DNA from 2 places in the Kribbella sp. NPDC049227 genome. Region 1 is predicted to be linked to the other one. Evidence: riboswitches for the same ligand, from Rfam matches in the RefSeq annotation. Region 1 holds a riboswitch; the other holds the start of a gene.
What was found. A riboswitch is a leader RNA that binds a small molecule or an ion and turns the genes downstream of it on or off. The one in region 1 is predicted to bind FMN.

Region 1 (10,197 bases):
GCCGGCGGCGGGACGGTTCGTGACGGTGAGCTGGTCTGTGCCGACGCCAACCGCGATCCGCCCGTCCGGCGCCTCGGCCGCGGACCGCCGGATCAGCTCCTGCGTCGCCGGCCAGTCCAGCCCCATCCCACGCTGCGCGGTATCCATCGCCTCAGCCACCGACAACCCCAGCGACCACAGATGCCGCCGGAACTCCAGCGTGTGCTCCCAGTCAATCACCGCGGGCGCACCCGGCGAGTTGTCTCCCAGCGGATCCGCCACCACATGCGCAGCCGCAAACGCCAGCCGCGACCGAGCCGGCGAATAGGTGCCCTGAGCAACCGGCTCACCCACCAACCGGTACCTCTCCGACCCACCACCGGATGGAAGGTGAACCTCGAGCGTCACAGCTGTCCCTCGAGGTTCAAGGCAGGGACTTCGAGCTTGCGGCCTTCGCGCCAGGACTGCAGGCCCAGCTCGGCCAGCTGCACGCCCTTGGCGGCCTCGACGAAGTCCCAGGTGAACGGCGCGTCGTCGACCACGTGCCGCAGGAACATCTCCCACTGCACCTTGAACCCGTTGTCGAACACCTCGTTGTCCGGCACCGTCGCCCACTGGTCGCGGAACTTCTCGGTGGCCGGCAGGTCCGGGTTCCACACCGGCTTCGGTGTCGCGGACCGGTGCTGCGCCCGGCAGTTCCGCAGCCCTGCGACCGCGGATCCCTCGGTCCCGTCGACATGGAACTCGACCAGCTCGTCGCGGAACACCCGCGTCGCCCAGGACGAGTTCATCTGCGCGATGATCCCGCCCTCCAGCTCGAAGACGCCGTACGCCGAGTCGTCCGCGGTGGCGGCGTACTCGTTGCCCTGTTCGTCGACCCGGGTCGGGATGTGGGTCGCGCCCTGGCAGTACACCGACTTGACCTGGCCGAAGGTCTGGTCGAGCACGTACCGCCAGTGGCAGAACATGTCGAGGATGATGCCGCCGCCCTCTTCGAGCTTGTAGTTCCACGACGGCCGCTGCGCTTCCTGCCAGTCACCCTCGAAGACCCAGTAGCCGAAGTCACCGCGGACCGAGAGGATCCGGCCGAAGAACCCACCGTCGACGAGGCGCTTGAGCTTCCGCAGGCCGGGCAGCGACAGCTTGTCCTGGACGATGCCGTTCTTCAGTCCGGCGTCGCGGACCAGCCGGGCCAGGTCGATCGCCGCGTCCAGGCTCTCCGCGATCGGCTTCTCGCAGTAGATCGCCTTGCCCGCTTCGACCGCGGCGCGGACGCCCTTCTCCCGGAGCTGGGTCAGCGACGAGTCGAAGTAGATCTCGACGTCCGGCTCGGCGAGCGCCTCGGACAGGTCGGTGGTCCACCGGGTCAGGCCGTGCTGCTCCGCGATCCGGCGCAGCTTCAGCTCGTTGCGGCCGACCAGGATCGGCTCGGGGATGATCATCGTCCCGTCGGCGGCGGGCAGGCCGCCCTGCGCGCGGATCGCCACGATGGAACGCTCGAGGTGCTGGCGCAGGCCCATCCGGCCGGTGACGCCGTTCATCACGATGCCGACGCGTCGCTCGTTCACTGTTCTGCCTCTCGCGAAGAAATGTCGTAGGTGTCGAGGCGACCGCACATGCCATGCAGGCCGAACTCGGTGGGGGCGGGTAGTTCGTGGAGTTCAGCGGTCTGTAGGTGCGGCGCCGTACCGGCTTCGAGAGCATCGAGGGCGGCGCCGGTCTGCTCGGCCAGCCGGCGAGCGCCCTGCGCCCAGCGGCGACGCCAGTCCGGCAGTTGCGGCTGGACGATCCGGATCGCCGCCGCGTAGAAGTCGTCCAGCGCGGACGGCCCGTCGGTCTCGTAGGACTCCCGCAGGACGGCGAAGCCGTCGAGCGCGAGGTTGCGCCGGGCCATCGCGGACGTGGTCCGGACCTCACCCTCGCCGGTGAGGGTGGTCGCCTTCAGATAGGTCGTGCGGTCCGTCAGGTGCTCCGGCGGCAACGTCAGTACCGCGTCGCCGGCCTCGGGGAGCCCGGAGTTCGACATCAGCGCCAGGATCTGGAGACCGCCGCCGTTGACCAGCCGGTGAATCGTCCCGGGGTCGAACCAGACCACAGCGCCGGCCTCGAGCGGGGTCTCCGCGAAGCCCTTGGGGTTCAGCGTCTGGACTGCGCCGGAGCCGGCGACCACGTAGTACCCCTCGGAGCAGGCCAGGTGCACGTGCGGGGAGCCGCCGGCCGAACCGTCCGGGGCCTGCCGGTCGTACACCTTCAGCAACGAGATGCCGATGCCGCCCGGCAGCGCCGTGGCCGAGCCCGGTCCGAACTCGCACATCGCTGCCTCCCCTCGTGAGCCTGGGAAAGGGCTTTCCGAGGCCTGTGGCCGCAACTTTAGGTGGGCCGTCACGACGAGTCAACCCGTCACGGAAAGCGATGTCCGACCGCATCCGGTCAGCGCACTCAGAGCGAGATGGACGTCACTTCGAGGTGCGAACCGAGGCGACCGCGGCCGCCCACTCGGCGCGGCGGCTCGCTCGCGCAGCGGGGTCGATGGCGGGCTTGAAGTCGCGGTAGCCGCGCTGGGTGGCCCAGCCGGTGGGAGCGCCGAGAGTGGTCCAGGCGAGTTCGGCGGCGCCGAGGGCCGAGATCTCGGCCACATCGGCGGCTTCCACGGGGTGGCCGAGCAGATCGGCCTGGGTCTGCATGAGGAGATCCGAGACGGTCGCGCCGCCGTCGGCGCGCAGGCGTGCGGGTGTGCCCGGAATGGTGTCGGTGACGTCGCAGATCTGGTGAGCGACGGCATCGACGCAGGCACGGGCCAGATGCGCGCGGGTGGTGGAGCTGCTCATCCCGGTGATCGCGGCCCGCGCGGCGCGGTCCCAGTGCGGGGCCCCGAGGCCGGCGAACGCGGGCACCAGGCTGACTCCGCCGGCGTCGTTCACGCTCGCCGCGAGTTCCATCAACGCGCCGACGTCCGGCAGTCCGAGCATGGTGGCAGTCCAGGCGAGCGCGGCGCCCGACGAGACGATGTTCCCCTCGAGCGCGTACAGCGGCTGGTCCGTCAGCCACGCCAGGGTGCATCCGTCCGCGACGAACTCATCGACCGGCGTCATCACCGACGACCCAGTCCCGTACGTCGCCTTGATCATCCCGGCCTGCGTGCAGCCCTGGCCGTACATCGCCGCATGCGAGTCCGCCAGCACGGCAACGATCGGGATCCCGTCCGGCAGGCCCGAAACGCCCGCGGTGACGCCGAATCCGGCGTTCGACGGTCGTACCTCGGGCAGTACGGATCGGGGTACGCCGAAGGCCTCGAGCAGTGCCGGGGACCAGTCGAGCTCGAGTACGTCGTACAGCAGAGTCCGTGAGGCATTGCCCGCGTCAGTCAGGTGCTCACGGCAACCAGTCAGCCGATGGATCAGCCACGAGTCCACGGTGCCCACCCGATCGGCGTTCGTGTGGTCGAGCAGCCAGCGCAGCTTCGGCGCCGAGAACATCGCATCCACCCGCAGTCCGGTGCGAGATCGCACCAGCGTGTCCAAGCCGGCCGGGAGCGACGAACACCAGGACGTCGTACGCACGTCCTGCCAACCGATGACCGGGCCCACAGCCTCGCCGGTACGACGGTCCCAGCCGACCACCGATTCACGCTGCGTCGACAATCCGATCCCGGCGATCTCGACGGGCCCCGCGGCGGCCAGACACGACGAGATCGCCTCGAGCACGCTGCGCCACAGGTCGTCGGCATCCTGCTCGGCCCAGCCGGGCCGCGGAGCCGAGAGCCGGACCGGCGCGGACCCGGTGGCCAGTACGGTGCCGTCGGCAGTCGCGAGGACGGCCTTCGAGTTCGTGGTGCCCTGGTCCACGGCGAGTACGGCCGGCGCCATCGATCGCCCTCCAAGTCAGACAACGTTCAACCGAGCCCTTGACGGGACTCTAGCGTCGTGGCGACACTCATGGCGACAGGTTATGCAGTAGTGAATATATATTCGAGCCACCGACGGAGGTCGACGCAGGTGAAGCCGAGCAGACGCCGGGTGATCATCAACACCGACGCCAAGAACGAGGCCGACGACCAGTTCGCGATCGTGCATGGGCTGTTGTCGCCCACCTTCGACATCCGCGGGCTGATTCCCGCGCACTTCGGCACCCGCCGGTCGGACCGGAGCATGGAGGAGTCACGCGAGGAGATCGACCTGCTGCTCGGCCTGCTGGACCTGACCGGCAAGGTGCCCGTCGCGAACGGCGCTCCGACAGGCATCCCGGACGAGCAGACCCCGCTGGACTCGCCCGGTGCGCAGCTGATCATCGAGGAGTCCAAGCTCGCCTCGAAGGACGACCCGCTGTTCGTCTCGTTCCTGGGCCCGCTCACCGACATGGCCTCGGCGATCCTGCTCGACCCGGCGATCGTCGACCGGGACGTCATCGTGATCTGGATCGGCGGTCGCGGCTACCAGGGTTACAGCGCGGACCACCGGATGGAGTTCAACCTGTCGAACGACATCCACGCCGCGAACGTGGTCTTCGGCTCCGGCATGACGGTGTGGCAGGTCACCAGCGACGTCTACACGAAGGTCTCGGTGAGCTACGCCGAGCTCGAGGAGAAGATCGGCGACGCCGGCCCGCTCGGCAAGTACCTGATCGACCAGCTGATCGACTGGAACGCCACCTGGCACGGCGAGCCGATCGAGTCCCGTTCGCTCGGCGACTCCCCGGCCATCTCACTGATGCTCTACCCGCACAGCGGCAACTTCCGGGTCCGGCCGGCACCGCGCTTCGGCGTCGACGGCTGGTACCTGCCCGGCACCGACAACCCGATCCACGTCTGCGAACAGGTCGACGTCCGCTTCCTGCTGGAGGACATGTTCGCCAAGATCCGCCGCTTCGCCCGCCAAAGGAGCACATCATGACCGACCTGCCGGTGTTCGGTGCCGGGATCTGGCACTTCGCGACGTACAAGGACCGCTACGCCACCGACGGCTACGGACCGCCGGTGGGGCTGCTCGAGCAGATCGACCGGGCCGGCGCCGTCGGCGACCTGTCCGTGGTCGACCTGAACTGGCCGTTCGCGGGGTACGACGGGACGCTGGACGAGGTGAAGGACGCGCTGAAGCGCAACAACCTCAAGGCGATCGCGATCACGCCGGAGATCTACACCCGCGACTTCGTCAAGGGCTCGCTGACCAACCCGGACCCGGGCGTTCGCAAGCAGGCGACGGAACTGTTGCACCAGGCAACCGAGCTGGCCAAGGACCTGGGCTGTTCGTACGTGAAGCTGTGGCCCGGCCAGGACGGCTGGGACTACCCGTTCCAGGTGAACTACCACGACATCTGGAACCTGGCACTGGACGGCCTGAAGGAGCTCGTCTCGGCGCACCCCGACATCAACTTCGTGATCGAGTACAAGCCGCGCGAGCCGCGGGTGAAGATCATCTTCCCGAACGTCGCCCGTACGCTGCTCGGCATCGAGAAGATCGGACTGCCGAACCTGGGCATCCTGCTCGACTTCGGCCACTCGCTCTACGGCCAGGAGACACCGGCCGACGCGGCGCAGTTGGCGATCGACTACAACCGCCTGTTCGCGATCGATGTGAACGACAACCTGCGGGGCTGGGACGACGACATGGTGGTCGGTTCGGTCCACCTGGTCGAGACGTTCGAGTTCTTCCACACGCTGCGGAAGAACAACTGGGAGGGCGTCTGGCAGCTGGACCAGTTCCCGTTCCGCGAGGACAGTGTCGAGGCCGCCAAGCAGGCGATCCGGTTCCTGAAGGCGGTGCACCACGCGCTCGACGTACTCGACGACGAGGCACTGGCCGCGGCCCAGGCGTCGCACGATGCTTTGGCGGCACAGAAGCTGGTGCAGAAGGTCTTGCTGAGTTCCATGGCGGAGATCGCATGACGCTGACCGTCGAACACACGACGATGCCGATGCTCGGGCGGCTGCCGATCCACAGCAGCCGCGCCGAGCAGGTGGCGCACATCGCCGAGGCGGCCCGGCAGATCCGGATCCAGGACCTCAAGCTGGTCCACTACGCCGGAGCCGGCCACATCGGCGGTGACTTCTCCGCCATCGACATCCTGGCCACCCTGTACGGCGCGGTCCTCGACATCACGCCGGACTCGGTCACCGACCCCGAGCGCGACCGGTTCATCCTCAGCAAGGGCCACGTCGCCGGGGCGCTGTACACCACGCTGGCCGCCTTCGGGTTCCTGCCGGTCGACGACCTGGCCACGTTCCTGAAGCCGCTGTCCGCGCTCAACGGTCACCCGAACCGGCGCAAGGTGGCCGGCGTCGAGGCGAACACCGGTCCGCTCGGTCACGGCCTGCCGGTCGCGGTCGGGCACGCGTTGTCGGCCAAGCTCGACGTGTCACTGCGGCGTACGTATGTGCTGGTCGGCGACGGCGAGTTGCAGGAGGGCAGCAACTGGGAGGCGATGATGGCCGCGTCCCAGTACCAGCTCGACCGGCTGACCGTGATCGTCGACCGGAACCGGCTGCAGCAGGGCGCCACCACGAAGGAGACCAACGACCTGGATCCGTTGCCGGACAAGGCGGCGGCGTTCGGGTTCGCGGTGGCCGAGGTGAACGGTCACGACCACGGCGAGCTGCTCGACGTGCTGTCCGCCGTACCGTTCCGGCCCGGGAAGCCGACCTTCGTGATCGCGCACACCCACAAGGGCCACCCGATCTCGTTCATGAGCAACAACGTCGCGTGGCACCACCGGGTGCCGGACGTGGCGGAGTTCCAGCAGGCACTGGCCGAGCTGGAAGCTGTTGTTCCCGGCTACGCCAAGGAGCTTCGATGACCATCGTCGAGACCTCGATCGCCGACCGGCCGCGGTACGACTGCCGGGACGCGTACGTCGAGACGCTGGTCGAGCTCGCGCACGCGGACCACCGGATCGTCGGGGTGGTGAACGACTCGGTCGGCTCGAGCAAGCTGAGCAGCTTCCGCAAGGCGTTCCCGGACCGGTTGATCAACGTCGGCATCGCCGAGCAGGACATGGTCGGGGTCGCCTCCGGCCTGGCCAACGGCGGCCGGATCCCGTTCGTGTCGGCCGCGTCCTGCTTTCTCACCGGCCGCGCGCTCGAGCAGATCAAGGCGGACGTCGCGTACTCGAACACCAACGTGAAGCTGTGCGGGATGAGTCCAGGGGTGGCGTACGGCGAACTCGGCCCCACCCACCACTCCATCGAGGACATCGCCTGGCTGCGGGCGATCTCCAACCTGACGGTGATCGTGCCGGCCGACCCGATCGAGACGGCGGCCGCGTTGCGCTGGGCGGCGGCCTCGGACGGGCCGGTGTTCATCCGGGTCAGCCGGATGAGCGTGCCGAAGGTGTACGACGAGGACTACGAGTTCCGGCTCGGCCGGGCGATCACCGTCCGGGCCGGCGACGACGTGACGCTGATCAGCAACGGGACCGTGCTGTGGCGAGCGATCGCCGCGGCCGAGCAGCTCGCCACGGAAGGGATCTCGGCCCGGGTGCTCTCGATGCCGACGGTGAAGCCGTTGGACACCGGTGCTGTGGTCGCGGCCGCGCGGGAGACGGCCGGAATCGTGACCGCCGAGGAGGCGGTGTCCGGCGGCGGGCTAGGTGGCGCCGTCGCGGAGACCGTCGTCCAGCAGCATCCGGCCCGCGTGACGATCCTCGGGATCCCCGAGTTCGCGCCCACCGGGTCAGCCGGATACCTGCTGGACCACTTCGGGCTCTCACCCGACGGCATCGCGGCGGCCGCCCGCAGGCTGATCAGCCGAGGAAGGTGACCAGATCCGCGATCGACACCATCGCGAAGCCGTGGGTGTCGGCGAAGGCGCGCAGGTCGGCTCCGGTCATCAGCGTGCCGTCGTCGTTCATCAGCTCGCCGATCACGCCGACCGGTGGCAGCCCGGCCAGCCGGACCAGTTCGACCGTGGCCTCGGTATGACCCGGCCGCTGGCGGACGCCGCCGGCCACCGCGCGCAGCGGCAGGATGTGGCCGGGCCGGATCAGGTCCGTGGGCCGGGCCGCCGGGTCGGCCAGCACCCGGACGGTCCGGGCCCGGTCGGCGGCCGAGATGCCGGTGCCGACGCCACTGCTCGCATCGACCGACACGGTGTACGCCGTACGCAGGCTGTCCTGGTTGTCCGGCACCATCAGCGGCAGTTCGAGCCGGTCGAGCACCTCCGGCGCGGCCGGCGCGCAGACGTAGCCGCTGGTGTGCCGGACGAGCAGCGCCATCAGCTCGGGGGTCGCGAGGCTCGCGGCGAACGTCAGGTCGCCCTCGTTCTCGCGGTCCTCGTCGTCGACGACCACCACGGGTCGCCCGAGGGCGATCTGGTCGACGGCGTGCTGGATGGTGTCCAGGCGGGTTGTCACGGTGGTCACGGTCGTTGTCCTCTCGGCCTGGCACTCCGGGGCAACGACAACTCCACGACGGGTCCGATCGCGCGGACAGCGCACACCGGACGGCATCGCGAAGACTGCCACGTGCATCTTCCCATCCGGACTTTCACCGTCGGTCCCGGAGTTCCACCAGGTCAACCGGACACCCTCGCGGGTGTACGGGTCGCGGACTGTCACCGCCGGCTCGGAATTTCACCGACCCCAGAGCACGTGTGGTCTTGCAAACTGCGGTCAGTTTATCGGGTTCGCCCGCCGCCGCTGACCTATAGTCCATTCCTGATCGTGTCCTAAGGGGAGTCGACGTGGCCAACGGCAACCGCGCGGTGCGCCAGCCCGGGCTGGACGAGTTGCGGCTGCTGGCGAAGGTGGCCCGGATGTACCACGAGAAGGGCATCCGGCAGCCGAGGATCGCGGCCGAGCTCAACCTCTCCCAGGCGCGAGTGTCGCGGATGCTCAAGCAGGCCGTCGAGGTCGGCATCGTGCACACAGTGGTGACCATGCCGAGCGGGGTGCACAGCGACCTCGAGGACGAGTTGCAGGGCCGCTACGGGCTTCGGGACGCGGTGGTCGTCGACACCGCGGGCGCCGGGGACGACGTACTGCCGGCGCTGGGTTCGGGTGCGGCGGCGTACCTGGACATGACGCTGACCGGTGCGCACGTGATCGGGATCTCGTCCTGGAGCGAGACGCTGATCAGCGCGGTCGACCGGATGCCCCGCAAGAGCGTCCCGGTGGTCGACCGGGTGGTCCAGATCGTCGGCGGCCTGGGTGACGCGGCGGTGCAGATGCAGGCGACCCGGCTGACCGCGCGGTTCGCCGAGCTGACCGGTGGGATGCCGGTCTACCTGCCCGCGCCCGGACTGGTCGGGACGCCCGCGGTCCGGCGGGCGATGATGAACGACGTGTCCGTTCGGGACGTTCTGGGCACCTGGGGACAGCTCACCGACGCCCTGGTCGGGATCGGCAGCCTCGAGCCCTCGCCGCTGCTGCAGCGCAGTGGGAACGCGGTCGCCGAGGCCGACCAGGACGAGCTTCGCCGGCTGGGTGCCGTCGGTGACGTCTGTTTCCGGTTCTTCGACGAAGAGGGAAGGCACGTGCGCTCGACGTTCGACCAGCGGGTCATCGGGGTGACCGCCAAGGAGTTGCTGGCGGTGCCGCGCCGGATCGGCGTCGCGGGCGGGGACCGGAAGTTCTCCGCGATCCGCGCCGCGTTGCTCGGGGGCTGGGTCAACATCCTGATCACCGACCTGGCGATGGCCCATCGCCTGCTAGGTGACGGCTGAGTGATGGAGCGGGACGAGCAGCGGGAGGTCTACCGGACCCTCGACCTGGCGTTGCGGGTCGGTGAGGTGCTGCTGTCCAGCGGTGCCGGTACGGCGGACGCTACCGCGACGATCCTGGGTGTGACCGCGGCCGGTGGTCTGCGCGGCTGCGAGGTCGACATCACGTTCACCTCGATGGCGATCTCGTACCAGGCGGCGCCGGACGTCGCGCCGGAGACGCACATCCGGCTGGTCCGCTACCGGTCGCAGGACTTCTCCCGGCTGACCGAGGTCGATCGGCTGGTACGGCGGTTCGCCCGCGGTGACCTGACCCGGGACGAGGCGAGTCGCGAACTGGCGCGGCTGACGTCGGCGGGTCCGCCGTACCCGCGCTGGACCGCCGTACTCGCCTGGGGTGTGATGGCCGGCGGCGCGACGCTGCTGCTCGGCGGAGGCTGGCTGATCACGCTGGTGGCGGTCGTCACCGCGGTCGTGATCGACCTGAACAACCGGTGGTTCAGCCGGCAGCGACTGCCCGCGTTCTACCAGCAGGTGGCCGGCGCGTTCGTTGCCAGCGCGGTCGCGC
Region 2 (10,197 bases), on a different contig from region 1:
TCAGCGGTCGAACCATGGTGGGCAGTGGCCGGCGAGGTGGGCGCCGTGCGACCGGCACATGGGTGAGACGCGGACGCGGAACGGGCGGTCAGCCAGAAGCCTGCTCCTGCACTGGGGCCCGGGGTCTTTCGGCTAGTGCAGGAGGAGCCAGGCGGCGCTGCCTAGGAGGGCTGCGGCGCTTGCGAAGCAGCCTGCTGCTACCCACGCCAGTGCTCTCCTCTTGCGTGATGCCTTCGACTTCTCCGTGGTAGGCAGCGGGTCGGCGGTTGCCCTGGTCGGTTGAGTTGTCCTGGTCGGTTGAACTGCCCTGGTCGGTTGAGTTGCGTGGGGCGGCTGGGTGTCGGGGTGTGGTGCAGCGGATGGCTGAGCCGCGGCGGCTGATGCGGTGGCTGATGCGGCGGCTGAGGCGGCGGGTGGTTGGGCGGTGGGTGCTGTGGCGGCGATCGCCACGCGTGCCGGTTGAGTTGCCTGTGGGGGCTGGGACGCGCGGGTTGGCTGGGGTGGAGGAGCCGGCTCAGGTGAAGGAGCTGGCTGGGGTCGAGGATGCGGCTCAGGTGAAGGAGTTGGCTGGGCTCGACGAACTGGCCGCGGTGTCTGGGTCGGGTGGGGGACGGAGCGCGGTGGTGGGGACTGCGGGGCCGGGCCGATGGGGGTCCAAGTGGATGGGAGGGGTGGGAGTTGGTCGAAGACCTCGGGGGATTCGGGGTGGTTGGCCCAGGGAGTCTCTCCGGCGGGTGGGAGGAGGCCGGACTCGGCGAGGAGGCGGGCGGCGGCGTCGGCGGACTCGGGGCGTTCGGACGGATCGGTTGCCATGCAGCGCCGGATGAACACGTCGAGTGGCGCGGCGGGCCCCAGTGGCTCGGCGGGTGCGGGTGGTGCGGCCGGCCCTAGTGGCTCGGCGAGTGGTGCGGCGGCCCCTGGTGGCTCGGCGGGTGCGCGTGGTGCGGCGTTGGCGGGGGGTGTGGTGGTGGGTGAGAGGGGGCTGGGGGTGGGGCGCTGGCCGGTGAGGAGTTCCAGGGCTACGGCTCCGATGGTGTAGAGGTCCTGGCGGGGGTCGGGGTCGGCGCCGGCTAGTTGTTCGGGGGCCAGGTAGCCGGGGGTGCCGAGGATTGTGCTGGTGCGGGTCATGCGTGGTTCGCCGATCAGGCCGGCGACGCCGAAGTCGGACAGGCGCAGGTGGGGGCGGCCGGTTCCGGTCACGTCGAGCAGGAGGTTCGCCGGCTTCAGGTCGCGATGGACGACGCCTGCTGCGTGGACTGCGGACAGGCCGTGCAGGAGCTGGTCGAGCAGTACGGCGACGTACGACGCTGGAAGCGGACCGTGGTCGCCGAGGAGGGTGGCGACAGAGCCGCCGCGGACCAGATCCATTGCGAACACGACCTTGTCGTCGTCAGCCGCCCACCCGTGCGGCGCGACCACGTGGGGATGCTGGATCCGCACGGACTGTTCCCGGACGAAGCGCAGGAGGGTGGCCGCGTCGTGCTGCCCGAGGACTTTGGCCGCGACGTACGCCGACCGCCGGAGATCCCAGGCCCGCCAGACCGACCCCATCCCGCCGGTCCCGATCAGGTCGATCAGCCGATACCGCCCAGCAAACGCCTCCACCGGCAAGAAGGTACAGGGTCCGCGGGACCGCCCCGCCGGACCCGAACGCCCCGAATCCACCCAGGATCGGTGGATGGGAAGGACCGGTCGGTGGGTGGGACTGACCGGGATGTGACCTGGGTCGTGGTGTGGGTTGGTGGGGAGGGCATACTTGAAGTACGAGTGAACCCACTCGCGTGCTCCGGGGTCGGTGTAATTCCGAGCCGGCGGTGACAGTCCGCGACCCGGCCGCTGCGGTTTGGCGGTCGGTTGACCTGGTGGAATTCCGGGACCGACGGTGAAAGTCCGGATGGGAGGCGCACGCGATCGGCGGGAGAGCTCCGGCGTTCGGACGGCGTGGCATGTGGGTGACGAGCCTGCGTGAACGCGTGGCCTCGATCCTTGAGGACCGGCTGGACGGCGGGGGTTGCCGCGCCGGTTGTCATGGCCCCGGAGTGCGTCCGTGACGACGAGGGACCGTGAGTGAACAACGCTTCGCCGATCGATGTCGCCTGGATGCGGCGTGCGATCGAGCTGGCCGAGCGCGGCATCGGCACCACGCATCCCAACCCGGTGGTCGGCTGTGTCATCACCGGCCCCGACGGTCATCCGGTCGGTGAGGGCTTCCATGCCGTTGCCGGTGGCCCGCACGCCGAGGTCGAGGCCCTCCGGATGGCCGGACCGGCGGCCCGCGGCGGTACGGCGTACGTGACGCTGGAGCCCTGCAATCACACCGGCCGGACCGGGCCCTGCGCGGACGCCCTGATCGCGGCCGGGATCACGCGCGTCGTGTACGCCGTCGCGGACCCGAACCGGCAGGCGTCCGGAGGCGCCGACAAGCTCCGGAGCAAGAACATCACCGTCCAGCAAGGCGTACTGCAGGCCGAGGCTGAGGCGGTCAACCAGGTCTGGCTGCACAGCGTCCGGACCGGGCGGCCGTTCGTCACCTGGAAGTTCGCCACCACCCTGGACGGGCGGTCGGCCGCGCCGGACGGGACCAGCCGGTGGATCACCGGTCCGCTGGCCCGGGCCGACGTACACCGCAAGCGGGCCGAGTGCGACGCGATCGCCGTCGGCACCCAGACCGTGCTGGACGACGACCCGGAGCTGACCGTTCGCGACGAGAACGACGTACCGGCCGGGCGGCAGCCGCTGCGCGTCGTCGTCGGCGACCGCGAGATCCCCACGACCGCGCGGGTTCGCAACGACCGCGCCGAGACCCTGCTGCTGCCGACCCATGATCCGGCCGAGGTACTCCGGCAGCTCGACGACCGGCAGATCCGGCACCTCTGGCTCGAGGGCGGGCCGACTCTGGCCGCCGCCTTCCTGCGCGCGCAACTCGTCGACCAGCTCGTCGCGTACGTCGCCCCGGCCGTGCTCGGCTCGGGGTACGCCGCGATCGGCGACCTCGGCGCGGAATCGATCCACCACCTGCGGCGGTTCAACCTAGCGGACGTCACTCGCCTCGGCGACGACGTCCGGCTGATCCTGACGCCGCTCGAACCGCAAAGGACGCACTGAATGTTCACCGGAATCGTCGAGGAACTCGGCACCGTCGAGGCGCTCGACCTGCTCGAAGGTGACGCCGCCCGGCTCACCATCCGCGGCCCCAAGGTGACCGAGGACGCCGGCCACGGCGACTCGATCGCGGTCAACGGCTGTTGCCTGACCGTGGTCGCGACCGCCGACGGCACCTTCACCGCCGACGTGATGCGCGAGACCCTGCAGCGCACGAGCCTCGGCCAGGCCGCCAAGGGTTCACAGGTCAATCTGGAGCGGGCCGTGTCCGCGCACGACCGGCTCGGCGGCCACATCGTCCAGGGCCACGTCGACGGGGTCGGCACGATCGCGAGCCGTACGCCGGCCGAGCACTGGGAGGAAGTCCGGGTCGCGGCCGCGCCGGAGATCCTCAGGTACGTCGCCGAGAAGGGCTCGATCGCGGTCGACGGCGTCTCGCTGACCGTCACCGATGTGGACGACGCGACCGGCACGTTCGGCATCAGCCTGATCCCGACCACGCTCGAGCTGACCGTGCTGGGCCGGAACAAGGTCGGCGACACGGTCAACCTCGAAGTCGACGTGATCGCGAAGTACGTGGAACGACTACTTGCTGGAGGCACCAAGTGAACCCGCTCGACTGGCTGCTGCACGAGCAGGTGACGATCGCCGGCTCCCCGGTTCTGATCCGGGAGATCGTCGGCAACGGCTTCGGCCTGGCCAGCGCCCTGTTCGGTATGCGCCGGATGGTCTCTGCCTGGCCGGTCGGCATCGTCGGCAACGTTCTGCTGTTCACGGTCTTCGTCGGCGGCGTGTTCGACACGCCGCAGGACAAGGACCTGTGGGGCCAGGCCGGCCGCCAGGTGTTCTTCGCCCTGGTCAGCCTCTACGGCTGGTACCGCTGGTACCAGACCCGCCACCAGGGCGCCGCGACGGGAGTCCAGCCGCGCTGGGCCACCGCCCGGGAGCGGATCGAACTGCTCGGCATCGGCGTCGTCCTCTACGCGATCGCGTACGTCGTACTGCGCGAGCTGGGCTCGTGGGGACCGCAGTGGGACGCGTGGATCCTGACCGGTTCGATCCTGGCGACGTACGGGATGGCGCGTGGGTTCGTCGAGTTCTGGCTGATCTGGATCGCCGTCGACGTGGTCGGCGTACCGCTGCTGGTGCAGTCGAAGTTCTACCCGTCGGCCACGATGTACGTCGTCTACGGGCTGTTCTGCATCGTCGGATTCGCGTCCTGGTGGAAGATCCAGAGCAAGGAGCGCGCTGTGACTCCAGAACCAGTGGTGGTGGGTTGACATGGGCACCGTACTGAAGCTCGACACGATCGAGCACGCGATCGAGGAGATCCGCGCCGGTCGTCCGGTGATCGTCGTCGACGACGAGGATCGTGAGAACGAAGGCGATCTGATCTTCGCCGCGTCGAAGGCGACGCCGGAGCTGCTGGCGTTCCTGATCCGGTACAGCTCCGGCGTGGTCTGCGTGCCGATGGAGGGCGAGGAGCTCGACCGGCTCGGCATCCCACTGATGACCCCGCACAACCGTGAGCGGATGCGGACGGCGTACACAATCTCGGTCGATGCCCGCGACGGCATCAGCACCGGGATCTCGGCCGCGGACCGGGCCCGGACGATCCGGGTGCTGACCGACTCCGCGTCCGAGCCGTACGACCTGGTCCAGCCGGGACACGTGTTCCCGCTGCGTGGCCGCGAAGGCGGCGTACTGGTCCGGCCGGGGCACACCGAGGCGTCGATCGACCTGGCCCGGCTGGCCGGGCTGACCCCGGCGGCGGTGATCTCGGAGCTGGTGAACGACGACGGCACGATGAAGCGCGGCCCACAGCTGCGCACGTTCGCCGACGAGCACGGGCTCGTGCTGGTGTCGATCGACGACCTGATCCGGTACCGGCGGCTGAACGAGACCCAGATCCAGCGGGTGGCGACCACCACGCTGCCGACCAGGTACGGCGATTTTGTTGCCCGTGGCTACCGCAACACGGTGGACGGGTCTGAGCAGCTGGCGTTGGTGCGCGGTGAGATCGGCGACGGGCCGACTCTGGTGCGGCTTCATTCGGAGTGCCTGACGGGCGATGTGTTCGGCTCGCTGCGGTGTGACTGCGGTCCGCAGCTGGACGAGGCGATGCGGCAGGTCGCGGCTGAGGGTGGCGTTGTGGTGTACCTGCGCGGGCATGAGGGGCGTGGGATCGGGCTGCTGCACAAGCTGCAGGCGTACGAGTTGCAGGACGCGGGCCGCGACACGGTCGACGCGAACCTGGATCTCGGGCTGCCCGCGGATGCCCGCGACTACGGCACCGGTGCGCAGATCCTGGCGGATCTCGGCGTCAAGGAGGTCCGGTTGCTGACCAACAACCCGGACAAGCTGGCGGGTGTGCAGGGCTACGGCCTCGACGTGGTCGAGCGCCGCGGCATCTCCATCGACCCGACCGAGCACAACCTGCGGTACCTGCGCACCAAACGCGACCGGATGGGCCACCACCTGCCCGGCGGACTGCTGACCGAAGAGAACGGAGCCGGCTGATGTCGGGCAGTGGAGCACCCTCGATCGAGATCCCCCGGGTGGAGGGCGCCCGGGTGGCGATCGTCGCAGCCCAATGGCACCCGAAGGTCACCGACGCCCTGGTCGCCGGCGCGATCCGCGCGCTCGACGATGCCGGCGTGACCGACTACACCGTGATCCGGGTACCGGGGTCGTTCGAGCTGCCGGTCGCGTCTCTGCATGCGGCGAAGAACGGGTACGACGCCGTGATCGCTCTGGGGGTGGTGATCCGCGGTGACACCCCGCACTTCGAGTACGTCTGCCAGGCCGCGACCGAGGGCTTGATGCAGGTCGGCGTGACCACGGGCATCCCGGTCGGCTTCGGCGTACTGACCTGCGACAACGACCCACAGGCCCTGGACCGGGCCGGCCTCCCCGACAGCCGGGAAGACAAGGGCTACGAAGCCACCCAAGCAGCCCTCTCCACCCTCCTGGCAATCCGCGAACTGTAGAGCAGGAGGACAGGAGGTTTCCGGCGGCTGGTAGTACACCTGAGCGTAAGACGCGTGCTGTGTACGCCGTCACGCAGGTGCACTACCTGTCGACGTGCACGCTGCCTACTGGGTTCTGGTGTGCTTCATCTTCCAGTTGGGGGTCCAGGTTTGGCCGCCGTCGGTTGAGAAGGCCTGTTCCCAGGCGGCCTTGTCGACCCCGGGGGTCCAGGTGAAGCGGACGTCGATGGGCCGGCCCTCCCACACGTCCGGGCCTTCGAAGATGCCGGTGCCGTCGGGGCCGAACGCTCCGATGACCGGTGTCTCCAGTTGGCCCCGGAGGCTGTTGATCCAGTGGATCGCCCAGGTCTTCGCCGTCGGGTTGTAGATCCGCAGTGTCGCGCCGCGGAAGCCCTCGGTCGGGAACCACCCCTCGTCGAAGCTCACGGCACCGTCGAAGTACGTCGTGACTTCCATCTCCGACTGCAGCTCGTACCACTCGGCCGGCTCCCCGAGCGCCGGCTTGCGGCGCCGGTTGTGCATGTCCCACCGGCCGACCAGGAAGTCGAAGTCGTCGGTCAGCTTGGGTACGTCGAGCGGCGGCGGGGGAGTGTCGCGGCGGGTGAAGTCCATGGTCCAGTTGGTTTCCCAGGTCTCGCCGCCGTCGTTGGAGTAGGCCTGCTCCCAGTGCGCGGTGGTCTCGGTGATGTCCGACCACTCGTAGCTGCACAGGATCGGCTTGCCATCCAGCTCGTCGTCACCGACCAGCCGGCAGCTCGACCCGTCCTCCGACCAGCCGCCGCGCACGGGCGGATACAGCCGCATCGTCCGGCTGTCGACCCACCAGATGCTCCACTCCTTCGCGACCGGGTCGAACAGCCGGACCGAGAGCCCGTACGACCCCTTGGTCGGGAAGCGCATCTCGTCGATGCTGATGGCGCCGTCGAAGTACGTGTGCGCCGTGGTCGTCCCGTCGTACTCCTGCCACTCGTCGCAACCGGCGAAGGCCTGTTTCAGGGTGCGGTGCCGGACGTCGAAGTACCCGTTCAGGAAGTCGAAGTCGCCGGTCGCCTTGGTCCAAGTCGTCATGCAGCCAGCGTGGCCGTGAAACCTGACAAACCATGGCAGTCTAAAAGGCTAACCTCAGAGCATGCGTTCGAGCCGGCTGCTGTCGATCCTGTTGTTGCTGCAGACCCGCAGGCAGCTGACCGCGCGTGAGCTCGCCGCCGAGCTGGAGGTCTCGCTCCGGACCATCTACCGCGATGTCGACGCGCTCGCGGCGGCCGGCGTGCCCGTGTACGCCGATCAGGGGCGGGCGGGTGGTTATCGCCTGGTCGAGGGGTACCGGACCCGGCTGACCGGACTGAACGAGCAGGAGGCCGCCGCGCTCTTCCTGGTCGGCATGCCCGGCGCGGCCGCGGCCCTCGGGCTGACCGAGCAGACGAGCGCCGCCGAACTGAAGCTGCTGGCCGCGCTGGCGCCCGACCAGCGGGACCGGGCCGGGCGGCTGAAGAACCGCTTCCACTTGGATCTGCCCGCGTGGTACCAGGACGCCGAGACCTCGCCGTACCTCGCGCAGGTGGCCGATGCCGTGTTGCACGACCAGCGGATCAGGGTGCTCTACCGGCGGTGGGAGGCGCCGCGCGAGGTCGAGCGCGTGCTCGAGCCGTACGGCCTCGTGCTGAAGAACGGCAGCTGGTACGTCGTGTCCGCGACGGCCAGCGGGATGCGGACGTACCGGGTGTCGAGCATCCTCGAGCTGACGCCGACCGAGGAGGAGTTCGAACGGTCGGAGGGGTTCGACCTGGCGGGATTCTGGCAGGAGCACCTGGACCAGTTCGACCAGGTCCGGTTCACCGGGCAGGCGGTCGTACGGGTCTCGGCCCGGCTCGCCGCGAAGATGCACGACGTGTCGTTTCCCCTGCTGGTGAAGGCGGTTGCGGCCGCCGAGCCGGCCGAGGACGGCAGCGTGACCGCCACTGTGCCGATCGAGTCGATCCCCAACGCCGCCGCCGCGTTCTGCCGGTTCGGGAACGCGGTTGAGGTGCTGGAACCGCCGGAGCTGCGGGCCGAGCTGGCGGCCCTCGCCCGTACCTTGCTCGACGTCTACGAGTCCTGACCGGCCAGCTTCTCGGTGGAGGTCCGGCCGGCCTCCGTACTGCGGCGCAGGAAACCGGCGATCACGTCGAGCTCCTCCTCGGTGTAGCCGTCGAGCAGGTCGTCCATCGCGCTGATCATCGGCTGGTAGAGCCGGAAGACCTCGACGCCCCGATCGGGCAGGACCCGGATGCTGATGCTGCGGCGGTCGCCGCGGGCCCGGTCGCGACTGATCCAGCCGCCGCGTTCGAGCCGGTCCAGGATCCCGGTCAGCGTCGCCGGGTGCAGACCCGCCTGGCGTGCCAGTGCGCTCGGCGTCAGCGGGCCGCTGCGAGCCAGTACGTCGAGGCAGTCGAGGTCGACGTCCTTCAGCGCCAGCTTGCCGCCGACCTGGTGGTTGAGCAGGGCGAGCTGGATCCGGAGGTCGCGCAGCGCGGCCTTGATCTCGTTCCCGGCGCGGCGACGGCGGCGCGGATCGTGGCGCGCGTCACCCGATGATGTCTGTTCCATATATTATGATTTCCGTACTATATGAGTTGCAGAGAACATCACGGTAGCGCAGGAGGAGTCGGATGAGGATCACAGTGTTCGGGGCGACGGGCGGAATCGGCGGTCACGTCGTACGTCAGGCGCTCGACGCGGGGCACAAGGTGACGGCGGTGGTTCGGCAGTCGTCGCCGTTCGAGTTGGAACACTCGTCGTTGGAGGTGGTCCGCATGCCGGGCCTGGACGAGGCCGGTCCGTTGCGGGACGCGGTGGACGGGAGCGAGGCGGTCGTCTCCGGAGTCGGCCCTCGTGGTCGCAAGTCCGGAGCGGTCGCGTCGAGCAGCACGCGGTCGATGCTCGCCGCGATGGCAGCCGCCCGGGTACGCCGTTTCGTCGCGGTGAGCGCCGCGCCACTCGGGCCGATGCCGCCGGACGAGAGCTTCCTGAACCGGCGCGTCGTCCACCCGATGATCAACGCCTTCGCGGCCGACGTGTACGCCGATCTCCGGGTGATGGAGGCCGACATCATGAGCAGCGGGACGGACTGGACGATCGTCCGCCCACCGAAGCTGAACAACAAACCTCTGACCGGCACCTACCGCACCGCGGTCGGAGCCAGCGTCTCCCGTGGCTACTTCATCTCCCGGGCCGACGTTGCCCACCTGATGCTGGCCGTCCTCGACGACCCGGCAACGATCAACCAGCCCGTCGGCGTGGCTTACTGAGATGGACAAGCTTCTGCGTGGCGCGAGTCTGCTGTTCAGCGGCCTCTTCGCTGGCTTCCTGGTCGCCGTACTCGTGCTGGAGAACTCGTTGCGCGCCTACAGCGCCGCGGTCTACACACAGGTGCGGCTGGTGGAGCTGGACTCGCTGGACACGCTCGCGTCGGTCACGCTGATTCCGGCGATCGTGACCACGGTGGTGCTGGTGATCCGGGCCCGGGGCAACGATCGGCGGGTCGTGCTGGCGGCGGTCGCGTTGCTGATAGTGGTGTTCGCGACGACGCTGGCGATCAACCTGCCGATCAATGGCGACCAGGCCAACTGGTCGGTCCAGAGCCCGCCGCCGGACTGGGCGAGCGTGCGTGACCGCTGGCAGCTGGCCCACCTGGTCCGCACCGTTGCCGCACTCCTGGCGTTCGGCTCACTGCTCACCGCCGCCCTGACCCGGATCGCACCTCTGCGTTCAGCTGCCAAGCACGACGAGCCGGTTCTCTACCGGTCGTGAGAGGAAGCCTGGATCAGGTGATGGGGGACGGCTTGGGCGGTGTTTCCTCGGTGGCCTTTGGTGGTGCGGGCCATGGTGAGGGAGTTGAGGAGGGCTTCCTCGACTGACTCGGTGACGGCTTGGAACGGGGCGCGGAGTTCCTTGTCCTGGTAGCCGGCGGTGGGGTTGGTGGTGAAGGCGATGGCGTAGTCGCCGCTGCCGGGGGCGTAGTCGGAACCGACGCGGGCGAGGGCGAAGACCGCGCGGCGGGCCAGCCGGCCCAGTTGGCGGGCGTCCAGCGGGAGGTCGGTGGCGACGACGATCATGCACGAGTTGC

Region 2: it holds a riboswitch for FMN, as region 1 does, so the genes downstream of both, ribD (bifunctional diaminohydroxyphosphoribosylaminopyrimidine deaminase/5-amino-6-(5-phosphoribosylamino)uracil reductase RibD) here and ribB (3,4-dihydroxy-2-butanone-4-phosphate synthase) in region 1, are expected to answer to the same signal.

Annotation. Positions count from the first base shown of each region.
Region 1 is NZ_JBICST010000009.1:496,539-506,735, reverse strand. It holds gene ACGFH6_RS39020 (dihydrodipicolinate synthase family protein) at 1-387, opposite strand, end outside; gene ACGFH6_RS39015 (Gfo/Idh/MocA family protein) at 384-1,547, opposite strand; gene ACGFH6_RS39010 (cupin domain-containing protein) at 1,544-2,293, opposite strand; gene ACGFH6_RS39005 (FGGY family carbohydrate kinase) at 2,436-3,845, opposite strand; gene ACGFH6_RS39000 (nucleoside hydrolase) at 3,975-4,868, shown strand; gene ACGFH6_RS38995 (sugar phosphate isomerase/epimerase family protein) at 4,865-5,860, shown strand; gene ACGFH6_RS38990 (transketolase) at 5,857-6,768, shown strand; gene ACGFH6_RS38985 (transketolase family protein) at 6,765-7,730, shown strand; gene ribB (3,4-dihydroxy-2-butanone-4-phosphate synthase) at 7,714-8,331, opposite strand; FMN riboswitch at 8,430-8,563, opposite strand; gene ACGFH6_RS38975 (sugar-binding transcriptional regulator) at 8,652-9,632, shown strand; gene ACGFH6_RS38970 (threonine/serine exporter ThrE family protein) at 9,636-10,197, shown strand, end outside.
Region 2 is NZ_JBICST010000011.1:271,710-281,906, forward strand. It holds gene ACGFH6_RS42230 (protein kinase) at 133-1,605, opposite strand; FMN riboswitch at 1,778-1,911, shown strand; gene ribD (bifunctional diaminohydroxyphosphoribosylaminopyrimidine deaminase/5-amino-6-(5-phosphoribosylamino)uracil reductase RibD) at 2,086-3,105, shown strand; gene ACGFH6_RS42240 (riboflavin synthase) at 3,106-3,711, shown strand; gene pnuC (nicotinamide riboside transporter PnuC) at 3,708-4,382, shown strand; gene ACGFH6_RS42250 (bifunctional 3,4-dihydroxy-2-butanone-4-phosphate synthase/GTP cyclohydrolase II) at 4,384-5,622, shown strand; gene ribH (6,7-dimethyl-8-ribityllumazine synthase) at 5,622-6,092, shown strand; gene ACGFH6_RS42260 (hypothetical protein) at 6,198-7,160, opposite strand; gene ACGFH6_RS42265 (helix-turn-helix transcriptional regulator) at 7,222-8,190, shown strand; gene ACGFH6_RS42270 (MarR family transcriptional regulator) at 8,178-8,678, opposite strand; gene ACGFH6_RS42275 (NAD(P)-dependent oxidoreductase) at 8,741-9,379, shown strand; gene ACGFH6_RS42280 (anthrone oxygenase family protein) at 9,381-9,881, shown strand; gene ACGFH6_RS42285 (P1 family peptidase) at 9,869-10,197, opposite strand, start outside.